DNA from 2 places in the Neisseria animalis genome. Region 2 is predicted to be linked to the other one. Evidence: riboswitches for the same ligand, from Rfam matches in the RefSeq annotation. Region 2 holds a riboswitch; the other holds the start of a gene.
What was found. Region 2 has a riboswitch for thiamine pyrophosphate ahead of thiM (hydroxyethylthiazole kinase). Riboswitches for the same ligand answer to the same signal wherever they lie in the genome.
Positions count from the first base shown of each region.

Region 1: linked by a shared signal. The riboswitch ahead of EL111_RS03750 (NRAMP family divalent metal transporter) and the one ahead of thiM (hydroxyethylthiazole kinase) in region 2 are both predicted to bind thiamine pyrophosphate.

Region 1 is NZ_LR134287.1:787,938-793,566, forward strand. Features, by position in the region: gene rdgB (RdgB/HAM1 family non-canonical purine NTP pyrophosphatase) at 1-68, opposite strand, end outside; gene EL111_RS03735 (NGO_0222 family membrane protein) at 61-297, opposite strand; gene EL111_RS03740 (NlpB/DapX family lipoprotein) at 566-1,714, opposite strand; gene dapA (4-hydroxy-tetrahydrodipicolinate synthase) at 1,850-2,725, opposite strand; TPP riboswitch at 2,995-3,097, shown strand; gene EL111_RS03750 (NRAMP family divalent metal transporter) at 3,176-4,396, shown strand; gene EL111_RS03755 (nucleobase:cation symporter-2 family protein) at 4,499-5,629, shown strand, end outside.
Region 2 is NZ_LR134287.1:1,664,067-1,669,695, reverse strand. Features, by position in the region: gene EL111_RS07745 (glutamine--tRNA ligase/YqeY domain fusion protein) at 1-665, shown strand, start outside; gene nadE (NAD(+) synthase) at 1,108-1,899, opposite strand; TPP riboswitch at 2,064-2,154, shown strand; gene thiM (hydroxyethylthiazole kinase) at 2,251-3,048, shown strand; gene thiD (bifunctional hydroxymethylpyrimidine kinase/phosphomethylpyrimidine kinase) at 3,026-3,862, shown strand; gene thiE (thiamine phosphate synthase) at 3,859-4,533, shown strand; gene EL111_RS07720 (L-lactate MFS transporter) at 4,884-5,629, shown strand, end outside.

The DNA.
Region 1 (5,629 bases), 880 kb from region 2:
GCAAACAGGCGGGAAAATTCGCGCAGTTTGCCGGCATTGCCGCTGGCTAAGACGATTTTGTCAAACATGGCTGTCTCCTTGTTGTTTTTGCGTCATGGCGTGCAAACGTGCTTTGTGGCGGATATAGAGCGCGAGGCTGGTGATTTGGCCGAACACGGTGGCAATGGCAAACAGGAAGGCGGCTACGGCAAATTGTTTGCTGCCGATGCTGAGCAGATAGCTGCCGAGTAAAACCAATGCCATGAACGCTAGGGTAAACAAGGCGATACAAAGTAAGTAGGTCTTTCGGATATTCATGATCAATCAGGAAACGGGTTTGCAGTAATGGCGGGTATGCCGTCTGTAAAATGGCCGGGGTGATGGCATATGCATTGCGGCAGCATTATCGGCTTTGCGGTAGGGTTTGCGTGATATGCAGACGGCCTTGGTGTGGGAAAACGGCTTCCGAATGTGTCGGAAGCCGCTTGGTTTGTTGTGTACGGTTCTCGAACCGACGCATAGTCCGGCAGCGGGATACTCAAATATACGGCAGGTATTTGTGTACCCCGATTGCCTTGATGGGTGCTTAACGCAGCTCGGAATGCAGACGGCCAATCAGGGTGGCGGCATCGCGCCCTTTGTAGCTGCTGCCGTCTTTGTTCAACAGGCTGACGCGTGTTGTGCCGTTTTGCAGCGGCTCGACATAAACAATCATTTCGGGCTGCTTGGCGGGTGCGGCGGCTTTTTTGTCGCTGCCGAACCAGCGGCTGAACAAGCCGGGTTTTTGATTGGTAACGGCTTCGCCTTCAGCGGGAGCGTGTTGTACCAAGAAGGCATGACGTTCGGTATTTTGGCCGATTACGGTCAGGCCGATACGGTCGAGTGCCAGCGCGGTGCGGCGCCAGTTGCGCTCGTAGCTGCCGCTCAGTACCAGTGTGTTGCCGTCGATTTTCGCCAAGTCGCCTGCTGTGGCGCGTTTTTGCGGGGTTACGCTTTTGCCCAGCGCGTCTTCAGCTTGTTGCGCGTCCACGCCCAAGTATTGCATGAAGCGGGCAAGGAAAGCGGCTTCCAAGTTGGGATCGTTGGGGCGCGGCTGCCACATGGTGGTGTCTTTGTTTTTGTCGCCGTAAACTTCTTCCATGCCTTTGTGGGCGAAGAAGATGTCGGTGGTGTTGTTTTTGCCGTTTTCAACGCGGATGATGAATTTGTCCCGCTCTCCGGTGGAGTATATGCCGCCCAAGCCGACTTTTTCAAACAGGCGGCGCAAGGTGTCTTGCGGGATTTTGGCGCGGTTTTCTGCCCATTCGGTTTCCATTTGTCCGATGGCAGGTTCTTCAGATTTGATGTCGAAGCCGTTTTCCTGCCAGAAAACTTTCAGAAGCGGCCAAATTTCGGCAGGAGATTTGCCTTCTACAACCAGCCAGCGCTGGCTGCCGTCGCGCTCAAGCGTTACGCCTTTTACGGCTTGCAGTACGGCTTGGTCTGCCGGCTGCTGTACTGCCGGGGTGCGGTTGCGGCGGTTGTCCAAGTCGGTGGCGCGTACCGAGCCGCTGCCTGCGGGCAGTTGGTAGCGGTTGCCTTGGTCGGGGTTGGTGAGGTCGGGCGGTACTTCGAGATTGACGACTTTACGGGTTTGGGTTTGGTAATCCAATTTGGGTTGTGCCTGTTTGCTGTTGGAGCAGGCTGCCAGACTCATGATGGCAACGGCCAATACTGCCGGTTTGATGTAGGTCATCTTGTTTTCCTGTAAATGAAAATCCGAATGCCGTCTGCATAATGGCGTGTATTTACAGACGGCTTGTCTGTTTGGTCTGCACTGCTGCAGTATGCCGTGTATTTACAGACGGCATACGGGTAGACGGCGGGCTGTTTAAATTTGCCCTGCCTGTTGCAGTGCGGCACGGACTTTGGCTTGTCCTGCTTCGGTCAGTTCTACCAGCGGCAGGCGGACATGTGCTTCGCATTTGCCTTGTACGGCTGCACCCCATTTCGGCGCGGCCGGGCTGGGTTCGCAGAACATGACGTTGTAAATCGGTACCAGTTGTTCGTTCAGGCGGCGTGCTTCGGCGATGTTGCCTTGCAGGGCGGCACGGCACATATCGGCAAACAGTTTCGGCGCAACATTGGCGGCAACGGTAATCACGCCTTTGCCGCCGCAAAGGATAAAGGGCAGGCCGGTCGGGTCGTCGCCGGAGAGAACGGTAAAGTCTGCGGGGGCGGCGTTAATCAGTTCGATGGCGCGCGCTACATCGCCGCTGGCTTCTTTCACGCCGACGATGTTGGGGATTTGTGCCAAACGCAAGATGGTTTCGTTGGTCATGTTGACAACGGTGCGTCCGGGTACGTTGTAGATAATCATCGGAATGGAGGACGCCTCGGCAATGGCTTTGAAATGGCGGTAAATGCCTTCTTGCGAGGGTTTGTTGTAATAAGGTACGACCGACAGGGTGTAATCCGCTCCTGCCTGCTCGGCGGCGCGGGAAAGTTCGATGGCTTCGGCGGTATTGTTGGCACCGGTACCGGCAATCACGGGTACGCGTTTGGCAACGTGTTTGACGGTTTCTCGGATAACGGTCATGTGCTCGTCCATTGAGAGCGTCGCGCTTTCGCCGGTTGTGCCGACGGCGACGATGGCGTCCGTACCGTTTTCGATGTGCCAATCGATCAGATTACGCAGTTGTTCGAAGTTTACGCTGCCGTCTTGATTCATCGGGGTAATCAGGGCAACCAGGCTACCTTGTAACATAATGAAACCTTTTTGTGTTTGCGGTCGGTAATAATGCTCGGATTGTAGCTTACTTTGTTGTGCGTGTGAAACACCCGAACGGGATATGGGGGCGGAAAGTTTGGCGGAAGTTGTATGTATGGGTTTTAAAATTTAATGAAAATAGTATGTTATGTTGGAATATGGTGTCAATGCGTGTGGAGTTTAAATAATGTTAAAGCTGTGTGAATAGGTGGTTGCACAGGCTTTTTTCTGCTTTGCAGACGGCCTTTGTACGGCTATAATGCCCTCTGCAGAAACAGGGGTGCTGCCCGCAGATGAGTGGGCGGCTGAGAATCACCCTTTGCACCCGATACGGATAATACCGGCGTGGGGAGTTTCGAGGCGGAAGTTTGTGCGGCCTGTTTCTGTATGGAAACAGGCTTTTATTATGCCTGAACGGTTTGTCTGCTTTATTGAAAGAAAGTTTTTATGTCTCAAGCATCGTTTGCTTCGCGTTTTGGACCGGGCATTATCATGGCTTCTTCTTGTGTCGGCGGCTCTCATATCATTGCTTCTACTCAGGCCGGGGCGTATTACGGGTATCAGTTGGCTTTGTTTATTGTGGCGGTCAATCTGCTGAAGTATCCGTTTTTCCGCATTGCTTTCGATTACAGCAGCCTGAACCGCAAAACGCTGTTGCAGGGTTATGCGGAGCAAGGCCGTCTGCATCTTTATTTGTTTTTGGTGTTCAACTTATTTGCTACGGTGGTCAATATTGCGGGTGGTACATTGCTTTCGGCGGTGTTGCTGGCGATGTTGCTGCCGTTTCCGGTGTCGCTGGATATTTTGAATATTGCGGTTTTGGCCAGCTTTTTGATTTTGCTGTTCAGCCGCCAGTATCAGGCTTTGGACAGGATTTCTAAAGCGGTGATGATGGGTTTGACGGCGGTTACGGTACTGGCCTTGGCGATGGCGTTCGGTAAGGGTTCGCCGCCTCCGGTGGCGGATTTTGCCGAAGTATCGCCGTGGACGCTGGCCGCTGTGCCGTTTTTTGCCGCGCTGATGGGGTGGATGCCTGCGCCCATGGAATTGAGTGTCGCCAGTTCGATGTGGGTGGTGGAGAAAAACCGGTTGGATCCGGATTACCGCCCGCGCCGTATGATTGATTTCAACACCAGCTATGTGCTGACGATAGTGTTGGCATTGATGTTTATGGCTCTGGGTGCGTTGGTGCAGTACGGACAGGCGGTCGAGCCGTTGAGCGGCGGCCGCTTTATCGGTAGGTTTGTCGATATGTATGCACACAGTATCGGCGAATGGATGCGGCTGCCGATGGCGGCGGTTGCGCTTGCCTGTATTTACGGTACGACGATTGTGGCGGTTGACGGTTATTCGCGCTGCAATATGCAGACGGTGGAACTGCTGCTGGGTCGGGGGCAGGAAGCGGAGCAAAATGAATCAAGGCTGCGTATTTGGCTGGCGGGGGCTTGTTTGGCGGCTTTTGTGCTGATTCAGTTTTTCAGCAGCGCCATCGGCAAGATGATTCCGTTTGCGATGACGGCTTCGTTTTTGTCCGCGCCGGTATTTGCTGCGCTGAACCTGCGTTTGGCGGCGCAATATGAAGGAAAACCTTTCTGGCTGATGCCGCTGGCGTGGCTGGGGCTGGTGTCGCTGGTGCTGACGGCGGCGGCTTATTTGATATGGCTGTAAACAAGCAGTAAAGGCCGTCTGCAAATTGTCAATATCCGCCATATTCTATACAATGCCGCCCTTAAAAAATTTCTCGTTTGGTAATTTAAAGGTGGTCGGATTATGGCTGAAATGATGGAAAAACGGGCGGATGCGCCCGATTTGGTTTACGGTTTGGAAGACAAGCCTCCGTTTATGAACGCGCTGTTGAGCGCGGTAACGCATTTGCTGGCGATTTTTGTGCCGATGATTACGCCCGCGCTGATTGTCGGCGGTGCATTGAACCTGCCGGTGGAGATGACGGCTTATCTGGTATCGATGGCGATGGTCGCTTCCGGTATCGGCACTTATTTGCAGGTCAACCGCTTCGGTCCGGTCGGTTCTGGCATGTTGTCTATCCAGTCGGTGAATTTTTCGTTTGTAACCGTGATGATTGCACTGGGTACGGGCATGAAAGAAGGCGGCATGGACGAAAACGCAATGATTTCCACGCTCTTGGGGGTATCGTTTGTCGGTGCGTTTTTGGTGTGTTTTTCCGCATGGCTTCTGCCTTACCTGAAAAAAGTGATTACGCCGACGGTCAGCGGCGTGGTGGTGATGCTGATTGGTTTGAGCCTGATTCATGTGGGCATTACCGATTTCGGCGGCGGTTTCGGCGCAAAAGCAGACGGCACGTTCGGCTCGATGGAAAATTTGGGGCTGGCTTCTCTGGTGCTGATTATCGTATTGCTGTTCAACTGCATGAAAAACCCGCTGCTGCGGATGAGCGGTATTGCCGTGGGCCTGATTGCCGGCTATATCGCGGCGTTGTTTTTGGGCAAAGTGGATTTTTCCGCGCTGCAAAACCTGCCGCTGATTACCGTACCCGTGCCGTTCAAATACGGTTTCGCGTTTGACTGGCACGCGTTTATCGTGGCGGGGGCGATTTTCCTGCTGAGCGTATTTGAAGCCGTGGGCGATCTGACGGCAACGGCGATGGTGTCCGACCGTCCGATAGAAGGCGGGGAATATACAAGCCGCTTGAAAGGCGGCGTGATGGCGGACGGTTTGGTATCGGTTATCGCCACCGCGCTCGGTTCGCTGCCGCTGACGACGTTTGCACAAAACAACGGTGTCATTCAAATGACGGGCGTGGCATCGCGCCATGTGGGCAAATATATCGCCGCGATTTTGGTATTGCTGGGCTTGTTTCCCGTTATCGGACGTGCGTTCACAACCATTCCCAGCCCGGTATTGGGCGGCGCGATGGTGCTG
Region 2 (5,629 bases):
CGCCGCGCCTGATGGCGGTATTGAACCCGCTCAAAGTCACGCTGACCAATTTTGCAGACGGCCAAACCCAAAGCCGCCGCGCCGCCTTCCACCCCAACCGTGAAGACTTGGGTGAGCGCGACATTCCCGTATCGCGCACCATCTATATCGAAGCCGACGACTTTGCCGAAGTTCCGCCCAAAGGCTTCAAACGCCTGACCCCCGGCGGCGAAGTGCGCCTGCGCCACGGCTATGTCATCAAATGCGACGAAGCCGTGAAAGACGAAAACGGCAAGGTTGTCGAACTCAAATGCTCCATCGACCACGATACTTTGGGTAAAAATCCCGAAGGCCGCAAAGTAAAAGGCGTCATCCATTGGGTGTCGGCCGAACACGCCGCCGAAATCAAAGTACGCCTCTACGACCGCCTGTTTACCGTCGAACGGCCTGATGCCGTGCGCGGAGAAGACGGCGGATACCTGCCGTTTACCGATTTCCTCAACCCCGAATCCATGCAGGAAATCACTGCTTACGCCGAGCCGGTTGCCGCACAGCTGCCGCCGGAAAGCCGCTGGCAGTTTGAGCGTTTGGGCTATTTCGTCACCGACCGCTACGACCATACCCCGGAACAACCCGTGTTCAACCGCACGGTTACGCTGAAAGACTCTTGGCAGGCTAAGGCTTAAGGCTTGCCTGTCGAATAAAGGCCGTCTGCAAAATCAATTAAAGATTTTACAGACGGCCTTTTGGTGTTTTAATGTTTTAGACTTGGGCAGCACAACACAAGACCGTAAGTCCGCAAACTGTACAAATAACGGATCAGCAGACTTTCAAGCTCCTTTCGTGCAAAGTTCAGTAACGCCGTATGATTTTGCGTGAAATAACGGTACCGACCGCAAGATAGGACAGTCGGCGTATGTTGTTTGCAGCAGGAAAGTAGTGATTGGGTGGCATTGTTGCTGTAAAAGGCCGTCTGTAAAATCAAATGAGGATTTTGCAGACGGCCTTTTGGTGTTTTCTTTTGGGCTGTGCGTTCAGGCAGTTTGCAGAAGCAAGCGATAAAGCCGGTATATCGCCGGAACACCGTTACGGCTTATTGCTATCGGCAGCCTGCTTGAACGCTCGGGATTACGCCAACCATTCCGGCGGAATGGTGCAGACGGGAATCGGATTGATTTTGTGCTGCATGGCTTTGTGCAGGCGGGTGTAGATTTCCAATACTTCGCGTTGGCGGCCGCTGAAATCTTCGGGTTTGGAAGTACCATAAACGCTCATCGCCCATTCGAGCTCGGGATAACTTGCGCCCATTTGCTCTTCATCGGTGCGCTCCGTATCCCAAAGGCCGTCGGTCGGTACGGCTTTTTGAATGGATTCTGCAATATCAAGCTCAGCGGCAAGCCGGTAAACTTGGGTTTTGGTCAAATCGGCAATCGGGCTGATGTCTACGCCGCCGTCGCCGTATTTGGTAAAGAATCCCACGCCGAAGTCTTCGATTTTATTTCCCGTACCGGTAACCAGCAGATTGTTGATTTGCCCGTAATAATAGAGGGTAAGCATTCTCAGGCGCGAGCGGGCATTTGCCAGCGCGAGTGCTTTGGCAGGGTAATCGTTTTCGTCAACGTCTACATCGGCGGCGAAGGTATCAAACGTAGGGGTTAAATCGATGGTCAGGCAGTTTACGTTTGGATAATGCTGTTTCAAATCCGCCATATGCTCGCGCGCGCGGCTGACTTGGTCGGCTTGTTGGCGTATGGGCATTTCGAGCAGCAATACGTCCATACCGGTACGGGCGGCAAGTGCGGACACAACGGCAGAATCGATGCCTCCGGATACGCCGACAATAAAACCTTTCGCATGGGCATTGGCGGCATAGTCTTTGAGCCAAGCGGTAATGTGGGTAATGACTTTTTGGGTTTGCATGGTGTTTCCTTGTATAGAAAAGCGATGATAGCGTGTTTCGCTGCCGTCTGAAAAGTAGTCGGGGAGGGACTTTTTCACGGTGTTTTCTTTGGGTATAATAGGGCGGTCGTTTGAACCGCTCCTCAAACAGGAAGCCGGTTTGCAGACGGCATAAATCGGAATGTTTGATTTAGTCGGGGTGCTTTGAAGAAGCTGAGAGATACCCGTGAACCTGATGCAGTTAATACTGACGTAGGAAACTAAGTATATTCGGTTTTTCTTGTTGTTCTGCCGCTTCGTGCGTTCTTCTTTCTCTATCTTCTTCGTTTTCCCCTGTTCGTTCCCGTTTTCGACAACAGACAGGAAAACAGTATGAAATCTGTTTATTTAGACCAAATCCGTCGGCAAAATCCGCTGATTCACAATATTACCAATACGGTAGCCGCCCACCTTTCGGCAAACGGTTTGCTGGCCATAGGTGCGTCGCCCCTGATGTCTGCGGCGCTGGAAGAAATGGAGGCTTTGCCGCAAATCAGCCGCGCGCTGGTTATCAACATCGGCACGCTCAGCGGCAAAGATCCGGAAACCATGATTTTGGCCGGTAAGAGTGCCAACCGCGCCGGCATTCCGGTGATTCTCGACCCTGTCGGCGTGGCGGCAACACCTTACCGGCGTGAAATGGTGGCGTGTTTGCTGGAAGAAGTGGAATTTGAGGTAATTCGCGGCAATGTGGGCGAGTTGGCGCACCTTGCCGGCGTTGCTTGGCAGGCAAAAGGCGTAGATGCCGGGGAAGGCGAGGCAGATGTTGCCGCCATTGCAAGGCGCGTTGCGGAACAATACCGCTGTGTCGCGGCTGTAAGCGGCAAAACCGATTACATCAGCGACGGCTTGCGTTTGGCAAAAATCCATAACGGCACGCCGATGTTTACCCGCATTACAGCATCCGGCTGTTTGCTTGGTGCGGTATGCGGTGCATTCGCTGCGGTAGCGGAGGGTAAAGTGTTTGAGGCGGTTTGTGAAGCATGTACGGCTTATGCCGTGGCCGGAGAGTTGGCCGCCGCGTCGCTGAAACCGACAGAGCTGGGGCAGTTCGGCGTGAATCTGATGAATGAATTGGGTGCATTGTCTGCTGCCGTTATCGAACAAAATGCGAGGATTGTTTATGAATAAGATTGCTCAAGCACTGACGATTGCCGGCTCCGACAGCGGCGGCGGTGCCGGTATTCAGGCAGATTTGAAAACCTTTCAGATGCAGGGCGTGTTCGGCACTTCGGTGTTGACTGCGGTTACCGCGCAAAATACGCTGGGCGTGTTTGACGTACACCTTGTGCCGCTGCCGACCATCACGGCACAACTGAAAGCCGTAGCCGAAGATTTCGATATTTCCGCCTTTAAAATCGGTATGCTCGGCAATGCGGAAATCATCAGTTGCTTGGCGCAGGCATTGGCGGAATATGATTTTGGCCGTCTGGTTTTGGATCCCGTTATGATTGCCAAAGGCGGTGCGTCTTTATTGCAGCAAAATGCCGTTCATGCTCTGAAAACGGAACTGCTGCCGCTGGCTGAGGTGATTACACCGAACCTTCCGGAGGCGGAAGCCTTAACCGGTATTGCCGTCTGCGACGATGACAGTGCCGCCGCAGCCGCAGCAGTGTTGCAGGATATGGGGGTAAAAACCGTGGTACTGAAGGGCGGGCATTTGCAGCAGTCGCAAAGTGAAGTCTGCCGCGATTGGATTTTTTCGCCGGAAGGGGATTTTGTACTGGAAAGCCCCCGTTTCCCGACACGGCATACTCATGGCACAGGCTGTACGTTTTCTGCCTGCCTGACCGCGGAGCTTGCCAAAGGGCAACCGCTGCTGCAAGCGGTAAAAACCGCTAAAGACTTTATCAGCGCAGCCATCGAACATTCGCTGAATATCGGCGCAGGACACGGGCCGACCAACCACTGGGCTTATGCACGCATCAAACAGGAGCGGCCATGAACGACATCAGAAACATACTGAAATGTTATTTTGTTGCCGGTTCGCAAGATTGCGACAGGCCGTCTGCAAATCGTGCCGATAATCTTTTATCGGTATTGGAACAGGCCTTGCAGGGCGGGATTACCTGTTTCCAGTTTCGCGACAAAGGCAAGAACTCGCTGGCAGACTTTCCCGAGCAGCAGCGGGCATTGGCCGCACAATGCCGCGAACTTTGCCGCCGTTACGGCGTTCCTTTTTTCGTTGATGACGACTTGGATTTGGCGGTGGCCTTAAATGCAGACGGCATTCATGTGGGGCAGGAAGACATCAGCCCTGCCGAAATCAAGCGAAAAATAAGCAAGCCGATGATTATCGGCTTGTCCGCCCACAATCTGCAACAACTGAGTCAGGCGCAGGCTGAAGGTGTGGCAGATTATTGCGGCTTGGGGCCGGTATTCCCGACATTATCGAAAGAAAAGCACCAAGCACCGACCGGCATGGAGTGTATCGGCGAAGCGCGAAAAGCCGGCATTACCATACCGGTTGTGATGATTGGCGGCATCAAACAGGAACACATCAAGCCGTTGATTGCACAAGGTGCAGACGGCGTAGCAGTCATCAGCGCGATTACACAGGCAGATGATGCCAAACAGGCAGCGGCAGCATTGAAGCAGGCGGCCTGCATATCCTAAACCGCATACAAATCGTGTAAAATAAAGTATGTGAAGTTTGCTGTTTGTATGGCTGTTTCACCGCATAACAAGTGCTTAACAAAATAGCCGCCGCCGACACGGCAAGCCTGCCGGGATGCTGCGGCTTCATGTTCTGTTTCGTTTTGTATGATTCGACCATCAAACCCTGTTTGATTAAAACCTCCACAGCGGCTGTACGCGGCCGCCTTGTGGAGTTTTTGCATTTCAGGCAGCAAGCATTTTATGGATTTGCAGACGGCCTTTTGCGGCAATGGCATAAGGCGGCGACAATACTGCCTGATGCCGTCTGCAAAACAGAAGTTCCGTTCTCTTTATTATCCGAGGTAATTATGAAGTTTTTAGACCGTGAGGCCACAGTTGCCAAGCCGGGTTTCAACCGTTGGCTGGTGCCGCCTGCCGCGTTGGCGGTGCATTTGTCCATCGGCCAGATTTATGCTTATTCGGTGTTTAACGCGCCGCTGACCAAAGTAATCGGCATTACCGAATCTGCTCCTGACGACTGGCGGCTGACGACGGTAGGTTGGATTTTCAGTATCGCGCTGGCGGTATTGGGCGCGTCGGCGGCTCTGTTCGGCACTTGGATGGAGCGTGTCGGCCCGCGCAAGGCGATGTTTGTTGCGGCCTGCTGTTTTGCTTTGGGCTTTGTCGTGTCGGCACTCGGCGTGAGTACGCACAATCTGGTTTTGCTGTATCTGGGCAACGGGGTTATCGGCGGTGTCGGCTTGGGCTTGGGCTATATCGGGCCGGTATCCACGCTGATGAAGTGGTTTCCCGACAAGCCGGGTATGGCGACAGGCTTGGCGATTATGGGCTTCGGCGGCGGCGCGATGCTGGCTTCGCCTTTGTCGGTGGCTTTGATGAACCATTTTGCGGATGCCTCTTCGGTGGGCGTGGCCGAGACATTTTGGGTGTTGGCGGTGTTTTATTTCGCCCTGATGATGTTCGGCGCGTTTACCATCCGCGTGCCTGCCGAGGGGTGGAAACCGGAGGGTTATGTCGCGCCGAAAGCCGGCGGCAAGTTGGTCAGCAGCAATCATGTGAATGTGAACCGGGCCATGAAAACGCCGCAGTTTTG